One region of the Miniimonas sp. S16 genome, then DNA from elsewhere that is predicted to be linked to it. Evidence: predicted binding sites of a transcription regulator. Region 1 holds the regulator's gene; the other holds the start of a gene.

Region 1 (4,858 bases):
CCTCAAGGACAACGAGGACAAGGTCCCCGCTGACGTCGCGACCGAGGTCAACGAGGCCATCAGCGAGGTGAACGGCGCCCTCGGCGGCACCGACGTCGAGGCCGTGAAGACCGCGACGGCGAAGCTGTCCGAGGTCTCGCAGAAGATCGGTCAGGCGATCTACGCCCAGCAGGCGGCCGACGGCGCTCCCGCCGACGGCGCCGCCGCCGGCTCCCAGCCCGCGGACGAGGACGTGGTGGACGCCGAGGTCGTGGACGAGGAGGACGAGAAGAAGTGACGTCCTCCGAGGAGTACGGCGAGCCGATCATCCGCGACAAGCGGCGGTTCGACCCGACCACCGGCGAGCGACGCGACGCGCCGGCGGCCGGCGCGCCCGCCCCGGGCGAGGACTCCCAGGCCGAGCCCGACGGCGGAACCCAGGTTCCGCCGTCGGGCGCGGGCGCCCAGGGCGAGGGTGACGAGCTCGCCGCCGCGCGGGCCGAGGCGCTCGACCTCGCCGACCAGCTCGCGCGGGCCAAGGCCGAGGTCTACAACACCGAGCAGCGCTTCAACGCGTTCGTCAAGCGCAGCCGTGAGCTCGAGGCCGCGGCCCGGGAGACCGGTCGCGCGGACGTCGTGGAGGCGCTGATCCCGGTGCTCGACGACGTCGAGCTGGCCCGCCAGCACGGCGAGCTCGACGGCCCGTTCCTCGCGATCGCCGACAAGCTCGAGCAGCTGCTCGCGACGCGGTTCGGCGTCGAGCGGTTCGGCGCGCAGGGTGAGGAGTTCGACCCCAACCACCACGAGGCGCTCATGCACCAGGCCGACCCCGAGGCCGACACGGCGCGGATCGCGATGGTCGCGCAGCCCGGCTACCGCCGGGGTGAGACGGTGATCCGGCCGGCCCGCGTGGGCGTCGTCGGTCCCGAGTGATCGGCGAGAGGAAGTTCGTCCTTTCGCGAGGTGATGTCGGACGACCGACATCACCTCGCGAAAGGACAGAAGAGGCCTCGCGAACGAGCGAGGGCAGCAGCAACGGACGGCTTGACGGAAGGAGGCGACCATGACGGGCCAGGACTGGCTGGAGAAGGACTTCTACGCCACGCTCGGCGTCGCGAAGGACGCCGACGAGGCCGCCATCAAGAAGGCCTACCGCAAGCTCGCCCGGCAGTACCACCCCGACCAGAACCCCGGGGATGCCAAGGCCGAGGCGACGTTCAAGGAGATCGGTGAGGCTTACTCCGTGCTCTCCGACCCCGAGCAGCGCAAGCAGTACGACGGCCTGCGCGCCATGGCCGGCGGCGGCCCGCGGTTCACCGCGGGCGCGGGCGGCGCGGGCGGCGCCGGCGGGTTCGAGGACATCTTCTCGGGCATGTTCGGCGGCGGCGCCGGTGGTGCTGGCGGCCAGCGCGTGCGCTACTCCACCGCCGGCGGTGGCGGGGGCGGGTTCGAGGACATCCTGTCCGGCATGTTCGGCGGTGCGCAGGGCTTCGGCGGAGCCGGCGGTGGCCGACGCGCCGGCTTCGGCGGCCCCGAGCGGGGCGCCGACCTCACCGCGACCCTCACGCTGCCGTTCCGCACGGCCGTCGAGGGCGGGGAGATGGGCGTCAACGCCGAGGGGCGGTCGATGACCGTGCGCATCCCGGCCGGCGTGCGCGACGGCCAGAAGATCAAGCTGCGCGGCAAGGGCCGGCCCGGTTCGGGCGGCGGGGAGAACGGCGACCTCGTCGTCACCGTGACCGTCTCGCCGCACCCCGTGTTCGGCATCGACGGGCACAACCTCACCGTGACCGTCCCGGTCACGTTCGCGGAGGCGGCGCTCGGCGCCACGATCGCCGTGCCCACGTTCGACGGCGGCACGGTGCGCGTGAAGGTGCCGGCGGGTTCGCCGTCGGGCAAGCGCCTGCGTGTGCGCGGCCGCGGCGTCGTCACGCCCAAGGCGACCGGCGACCTCATCGTGACGATCGAGGTCGTGGTGCCCGAGCGGCTGACCGACGAGGCGCGCCGGGCCGTGGAGGCGTTCGCCGCTGCGACCGACGGCGCCGACCCCCGGGCCGGCCTGTTCGGCGCGGCCACCACCTGACCTGCCAGACCTGCGGCAGACCTGCGAGAGAGCGGAGGCACCGATGATCCGGACGTACGACACGCCCGTCCTCACGGTGTCCGCCGCGGCCGAGCTCGCCGGGATGCACGCGCAGACGTTGCGTCAGTACGACCGCCTCGGCCTCGTGGTGCCGCACCGCACCGCGGGCCGGGGCCGGCGGTACTCGCTGCGGGACGTCGACGCCCTGCGCCAGGTCCAGGCACTCTCGGCCGAGGGGGTCAACCTCGAGGGGATCCGGCGGATCCTCGCGATCGAGCGGGAGAACCGCGCGCTGCGCGCCGCGCTCGAGGGGCTGCGGGCCGTCATCGATCCCGGCTCGCGCGTGTTCGCCGCGTCCCCGACCGGTGACGTCGAGTCCGTGCCCCGCGGTCAGCGCGCCGCCCGGCGGGCGGAGGAGCGACGCGACGACGCCGAGCACCGTCGCCTCGTGCGGACGGGGACGTCGTCGGCGCTGGTGCTCTGGCGCGAGGGCCGCTGACGCGTCACTCGCCGCCGGGCAGGACCGAGCCGCCTCGAGTCGCGGGCACAGCCGCCGGCGCGACGGGAGAGCGACTCTGCGTTTCGGGAGAGCGACTCTGCGTTTCGGGAGAGCGACTGTGCTGGCACTCTCGAGCTGCCCAGGTCGCGTCTGCGCAGGTCAGAGACATGCCGAGACCTGACGGGTGGCTGAGAGTCGCTGTGTCGTCACGCCGAGTCGCTGTGGCGTCACTCGCCGCCGGGCGGGACCGACGTCGAGCGCACCCGCAGCGTCGGGCTGATGATGACGCGCCGGGTGGGTCGCCCGGGATCCGCGAGCCGCGAGGCGACCAGCGTCACCGCGGTCTCGCCCACGGACCGGCGCGGCGGCCGGACGGCGCTGATCGGCGGGCTGAAGAGGCTCGCCACCTCGTCGTCGTAGGCGACGATCGACAGGTCCCGCGGCACCACGAGCCCGTGGTCCTCGGCGTGCTGGGCGATCGCGATCGCCTCCGGATCCGCGTGCACGAGCAGCGCCGTGGTGCCCGAGGCGCGGCACATCTCCAGCGCCGCCTCGAGCCCGGCCTCCCAGCCCGGGTCGACCTTGTCCGGCACCGCGACGTCGACGGCGCCCTCGGAGACCAGGCCGCACTCCGCGGACGCGTCCTGCCACGCTCGCCGGATCACCGCCGAGTGGGGTGAGTGCAGGCTCGTGACGAGCCCGACCCGCCGGTGCCCGAGCGACGCCAGGTGGCGCACCGCCATCTCCGCGCCGAGCCCGTGGTCGGTGACGACGGACTCCAGCGCCTCGCGGTGCGCACCGGCCGTTCCGGAGCGCTCCACGAGCACGACCGGGATGCCCAGCCCCGCCAGCCACGCGAGCGTGTCCGGGGTGGTAGGCAGGTCCATCTGCGGCGCGACCACGAGGGCGTCGACGCCCTTGGCCAGCAGCCGCTCGAGCTGCCGACGGTCGGTGTCCTGCTCGTAGGAGGAGCCGCGCAGCACGATCCGCATGTGGTGATCGAGCGCCGCCTCCTCCGCGCCGCGCACGACGCCGGGCCAGTAGTAGTCCAGCGACGGGACCAGCATCCCGATGCGGCGCGGGGGACCGGCAAGCTCCGCGGCCCCGGCTCCCCGAGCGCCCGCGGTGGCCGACGACGCGCCCCCGGGCGTCCCGGACGAACCGGACGCTGGCGCGCCGGACGCGGAGGAGGCATCGCCGTCGGGCAGGGTCGCTCCACCGTGCACCCGCTTGACCAGGCCCTCGTCGGCGAGCTGGGCGATGTCGCGGCGGATCGTGATCGCGGAGACGCCGAGCACGTCGACGAGGTCGCGCACCCGCAGGGTGCCCTGCCGGTGGAGGATCTCGAGCAGCTCGCTGCGCCGCGTGGCCGGCAGCATCCCGGACTCGTCCGTGGTGGACATGCCCCTCCCTCCGTCGCGTCCTTGCTCCGTCGTGTCGGCGCGCTGGCGCGCCAGTCGCTGATCGGCCTGCAGTCGACCGATCGTGATCGTATCAGAGTCAAAGTGTTCATGAATGATCGCCAGCAGCCCGAGTTCGTCGCTTGACATGGATCTTTTCGAGCGCTTCACTGACTGGTTGTGATCAAGCGATCACAAAGCGATCGGAAGTGATGCCGCTTCCGAGCACCAACGAAGGAGCGCGCTGTGATCGAGGGCAAGCCTGGGACGGACGAGACCGCCGCCGCGATCTCCCCGTGCACCGGCTGGACGCGCGAGGACTGGGCGGTCCTCACCGACCGCCTGCTCCTCGCCGCCCGCGAGCACGCCTCCGCCGGTCACGCGCGGATCACCTTCCCTGGGCCGGAGGGTGGCTACGGCCGCGACGTCGACGGCCTCGAGGGCTTCGCCCGCACGTTCCTGCTCGCCGGCTTCCGGCTTGCGGGGGAGCGCGGCGCCGACCCGCTCGGCCTCGCCGACTGGTACGCCGCAGGAATCGCCGCCGGCACGGACCCGAGCGCTCCGGACCGCTGGGTCCGGCTGGACGAGAAGCCGCAGGCCAAGGTGGAGGCGGCGTCGATCGCCCTCATCCTCGACCTCACGCGGCCGTGGCTCTGGGACCGACTCGACCCCGCGGTCCAGGCGCGCGTCGTGGACTACCTCGCGCCCGCCGTCGGCGACGACACCTACCCGCAGATCAACTGGGTCTGGTTCCGGCTCGTGGTGCAGACGTTCCTGCGATCGGTCGGCGGTCCGCACGACCTCGCCGAGATGCGCGCCGACCTCGCCACCCACGACTCCTTCGTCCGCGCCGACGGCTGGCTCGCCGACGGCCCGGAGCGCGCCTTCGACCACTAC
Region 2 (4,858 bases), 680 kb from region 1:
CGGCCTGCGCCGCGTTGTGCCCGCCGAGCCCCGACACCGCGCCGCCGCGCACCGCACCGGACCCGCACAGCAGGATCCGCTCGTGCGCCGTCGCGACGCCCCAGCGCTGCGCGGGGGAGCGCTCGCCGTCGGGCGCCGCGTCCTCGCGCCACGGCCAGGCGAGCGGCCCGTGGAAGATGTGTCCGCCGGGCATGCCGACGGAGCGCTCGACGTCGAGCGTGGTGCGCACCTCGACGCAGGGGTTGCCGTGGGCGTCGTGCGCGACGACGTCGAGCACCGGCTCGGCGAGGACGGAGTCCAGGGCTCGCAGGACCGCGTCCCGCAGCGCCTCGCGGAGCGCGTCGTTGCCGTGCGCCGCGACGAGCCGGTGCGGCGTGTGCAGGCCGAACACGGTGAGGGTCTGCGCGCCGGACGCCGCGAGCTCCGGCCCGAGGATCGAACGGTCGCTGAGGGTGTGGCAGTAGATCTCGCAGGGCAGCGGGTCGGGCACGGCGCCACCCGCCGCGCGCGCGAACGCGGCGGTCAGCTCGCTCGCGAGCTCGTGCACGTGGAACGTGCCGGCGAAGGCGGCGGCGGGGTCGACGCTCGTGTCCCGCAGGCGCGGCAGCCGGTCCAGGACGAGGTTCACCTTGACCTGCGCGCCCTCCGGGGCGGTCGCCGATGCCGGGTCGGTGCCGGCGTCCTCGGCCAGCAGGCGGTCCAGCACGGCCGGGGCGAGGCCCGCGAGCACGACGGCGCCGCTCACCTCGTGCGTGCGGCCCGCCCGGGTGAAGCGCACCTCGCCCGAGGGGCTGACCGCGACGACCTCGGCGCCGGTGAGCAGCTCGGCGCCCGCGCTGCTCGCGGCGCGGGCGAGGGCGCCGGAGACCGTGCCCATGCCGCCGACCGGGACGTCCCAGTCGCCGGTGCCGCCGCCGATCACGTGGTAGAGGTAACACCGGTTCTCCGCGAGCGAGCGCTCGTGGAGGTCGGCGAACGTGCCGATGAGGGCGTCGGTCGCGACGACGCCGCGGACCAGGTCGGACGCGAAGCGGCGGTCCAGGGCCTCGCCGAGCGGGCGCTCGACGAGGTCGCGCCAGAGCGCCTCGGCTTCGGCGTCGGCGTCGGCGTCGGCGTCGGCTCCGGGTTCGGCGTCGGCTTCCGTGCGTGTGATGACACCGGCCTCGGCGAGGAACCGCTCGCGCACCTCGGCCCGGGTGGGCAGCGGCTGGATGAGGGTCGGTGCCAGCGCCCGGGCGAGTGCCGCGGTGCCGGCGTACCAGCGCGCCCAGGGTTCGGCGTCGTGCTCCGCGCCCACGCGCGCGAACGCCGCCCGGTGGGCGACGGCGTCGGCGGCGGAGTCGACGAGCAGGCCGCGGGCGGGGTCGTGCGGGTCGGGCGTGTAGGAGGAGAAGCGGCGCCGGACGAGGGTGACGTCGAGGTCGAGGTCCCGGGCGATCGTCCGGGGCAGCAGGCTGACGAGGTAGGAGTAGCGCGAGAGGCGCGCGTCCACGCCGTCGAACGGTCGCTCGGACACGGCGGCGCCACCGAGGTGGTCGGCGCGCTCCAGCAGGAGGACGCGCCGACCGGCCCGCGCGAGGTAGGCCGCGGCGGTGAGGGCGTTGTGGCCGCCGCCGAGGACGACGACGTCGTAGCGCTGCACGACCCGAGCGTAGGGCGCCGCCGTCCGGAGGGCGGGCGCTCGAGCCGCCGCGCGGCTCAGGTGGCTCAGGCGGCCGTGGCGGCCAGCACGTAGCGGGCGGCGTCGGCGGCGGCCTGCGGCGTGAGGCGGCGCGTGGTGCGCACCGCCGTCTGCGCGCCGGGCGCGTCGCCGACGAGGTCGCCGTCCGTGTGCACCTCGACGCCCCAGGAGCGGGGCTGGTCGGCGGGACGGCCGGGGCCGTCGTCGACCACGAGGAAGACACGGCGGCCGTCGTCGAGGAACGCGATCGGCACGGGCCGGCTCGCGGTGAGGGTGGTCTCGCCGGCGAGCTCGCCGGCCAGGAGGCTGCGGACGGTCTCGGTGACGGCGAGCACGGCGGTGGCCTCGTCGGTCATGCCGGTGCGGTCGATCGGTCGGAAGGTCGGGATGGTGGTCATGGGTACTGCTCCTTGCGTGCATGCGGCCCGGTCGTCGGGTTCCGAGGAACGCAGCGGGTGCGCGCTCACGACGGCGCAGCTCGCCCAGGTGGGCGGCGCACCGTGCCGGTGACGTCCGGGAGGGGGCACGGCGACGATCCGTCGTCGCCACGCTCCCCGTGGGTGCCGGGCGGGTGCCCGGTCGACTCGTCCGGCCGGTGTGACCACGGCCGTGGACGAGCCGCCCACGTTACGTCATAACGCCGACAAGGGCCAACGCATTCCCGGTGAGGTGGGACGAGTCACGACGGCGAGGGGCCGCCGTCCGGGTGGACGGCGGCCCCTCGGGGGTGCTGCGAGCGCGGCGGGCGTCAGGCCCTGTACGCGGCGACTCAGTCGTTCGCGGGCGCGGCCTCGACGGCCTCGGCCTGGACGACGCCTCCGTCGCTCTGGCCGTGCTGCACCTCGATGCGACGCGGCTTCGCCTCCTGCGCCACCGGGATGGTGAGCGTGAGCACGCCGTCGTGGTAGTTCGCGCTGATCGCGTCGAGCGCGAGACCGCGGCCGACGGTGAGCTGGCGCGCGTAGGTGCCGGTCGGGCGCTCCTTGGCGAGCCACTGCACGTCGTTCGCCTCGGGGGCCGTGCGCTGCGCCCGGATGCTCAGCGTGCGGTCCTCGACGTTGACGTCGATCGTGCCCGGGTCCGCCCCGGGGATGTCGACCGTGAGCACGTAGTGGTCGCCGGACCGGTACAGGTCCATCGGCATCTGCGCGGCGGCGCGGTCGGCGTTGAGCATCTGTCCGACGAAGCGGTCGAGCTCGCGGAACGGGTCGTAGGTCTTGGCCATCTGTCGCTCCTCGTGACGGTGGGACTGCCCCGTGCGGTCCCGCTGATGTCAGTTTTAGCACTCGGTGGCGGTGAGTGCCAAGAGAGTTGAGTCGGGTTCACTCAAGGCGAACGATGGGAGGCACCGATCGAGGTCAGGGCGCCATCAGGCGGCCGGTCGGGACGGACCCGGCCCGGTCAGGGCACCGACGCGGGCGAGGCCGGCTCGTCGTGCGTCCCGCGCCACCGGGCCACGGACCGCATGAGGTGGTACACCGCGAGCGCCGAGAACGTGCCGAGCGCAATGCCCTCGAACGTGAGCTGCCCCGCGCTCCACGTGAAGTTGGCGATCCCGACGACCAGGGCGATCGCCGCCGTCGTGAGGTTGACGGGGTCGGCGAAGTTGACCTTGTTCTGGACCCAGATCCGGGCGCCGAGCACGCCGATCATGCCGTAGAGCACCGTGCCCGCCCCGCCCAGCACGCCGACCGGGATCGTCGCGATGAGCGCGCCGAACTTGGGCGACAGCGACAGCAGGAACGCGGTCACCGCGGCGACGTAGTACGCGGCCGTCGAGTACACCCGCGTGGCCGCCATGACGCCGATGTTCTCGGCGTACGTCGTGGTGCCGGACCCACCGCCGAGGCCCGCGAGGACCGTGGCGAACCCGTCGGCGAAGAGCGCGCGCCCTGCCATGGGGTCGAGGTTGTCGCCCGTCATGGCCGCGACGGACTTGAGGTGGCCGATGTTCTCGGCGATGAGCACGAGCACCACCGGCACGAACAGGCCGAGGACGGCCAGGCTGAACGTCGGCGTCGTGAAGTGCGGCAGCCCGACCCAGGCCGCGGCGCGCACCTCGTCGAACACGACCTCGCCGCGCACCAGCGCGACCGCGTAGCCCACGAGCACGCCGAGCAGGATCGACAGTCGGCCGAGGATGCCCCGGAACAGCACGGTCACGAGCACGACGGCGAGGATGGTCACCAGCGCCGTGACCGGCGCCACCTTGACGTTGTTCCACGCCGCGGGCGCGAGGTTGAGCCCGATCACCGCGACGATCGTGCCGGTCACGATCGGCGGCATGAGCACGTCGATCCAGCCGTGCCCGGCCCAGCTCACCACGAGGCCGACGACGGCGAGCACCGCTCCCGCGACCACCACGCCGCCCAGCGCGCTCGCCATCCCGCCGCTCTGGCTGGCGGCCGCGATCGGCGCGATGAAGGCGAACGACGAGCCGAGGTAGCTCGGCACCCGCCCCCGGGTGATGAGCAGGAACAGGAAGGTCCCGATGCCGGAGAAGAACAGCGTCGTCGCGGGCGGCAGGCCCGTGATCAGCGGGACGAGGAACGTCGCGCCGAACATGGCGACGACGTGCTGCATCCCGATGCCGATGGTGCGCGGCCAGCTCAGCCGCTCGCCGGGGCTGACGACGGTGCCCGAGGCCACCGTGCGTCCGTCGCCGTGCACCCGCCAGCGGAAGGGGTGGTTCGCGGTGGCGTCGGTGGAGGGGCCGGTGGTCGGGCGTGCGGGCATGCGGCATCCAGGGGGGTGACGGGGGGTCGGCAGGGTCGAGCACACCCTAGTGAGGCCGTCGGCCCGACGTCGCCGGAACGCCGCACGGCCCCGGGGCGAGGAGCTCCGGGGCCGTGCGGGTCGTGCGGGTCGTGCGGGTCGTGCGGGGCGTGCGATGGTGGGCGTCAGCTCGACGGCGGGCCCCACGGCTGCGTCGGCGGCTTGGGCTCGCCGTCGGGCTCCGTGGGCGTGGGCTCGCCGTCGGGCTCGCCGGACGTGGGCTCGCCGTCGGGCGCAGCGGGCGTGGTCGGCGCGGTGGGCTCAGCCGGACGGTCCCAGGGCTGGCTCGGCTGCGCCTGCGGCTCGCTCGGCGCGGGGGGCGCGGCGGGACGGTCCCAGGGCTGGCTCGGCTGCGCCTGCGGCGCCGCCGACTCGCTCGGCGCGGTGGGCGCGACGGGCTGC

What was found. Region 1 encodes HspR, which represses chaperone genes until heat shock. Its sites were predicted from a motif close to AAGTTGAGTCNNNNNGACTCAACTT; they were not measured.
Region 2: a site for HspR is predicted at 2,990-3,014, ahead of AC3AQ1_RS07780 (Hsp20/alpha crystallin family protein). Genes of this name have one in related genera too.

The regions. Positions count from the first base shown of each region.
Region 1 is NZ_CM173242.1:2,470,497-2,475,354, forward strand. Features, by position in the region: gene dnaK (molecular chaperone DnaK) at 1-277, shown strand, start outside; gene AC3AQ1_RS10765 (nucleotide exchange factor GrpE) at 274-912, shown strand; gene AC3AQ1_RS10770 (DnaJ C-terminal domain-containing protein) at 1,043-2,062, shown strand; gene AC3AQ1_RS10775 (heat shock protein transcriptional repressor HspR) at 2,106-2,561, shown strand; gene AC3AQ1_RS10780 (substrate-binding domain-containing protein) at 2,789-3,964, opposite strand; gene AC3AQ1_RS10785 (DUF2264 domain-containing protein) at 4,208-4,858, shown strand, end outside.
Region 2 is NZ_CM173242.1:1,795,281-1,800,138, reverse strand. Features, by position in the region: gene AC3AQ1_RS07790 (phytoene desaturase family protein) at 1-1,642, opposite strand, end outside; gene AC3AQ1_RS07785 (hypothetical protein) at 1,708-2,079, opposite strand; gene AC3AQ1_RS07780 (Hsp20/alpha crystallin family protein) at 2,451-2,906, opposite strand; gene AC3AQ1_RS07775 (uracil-xanthine permease family protein) at 3,083-4,417, opposite strand; gene AC3AQ1_RS07770 (LppM family (lipo)protein) at 4,582-4,858, opposite strand, start outside.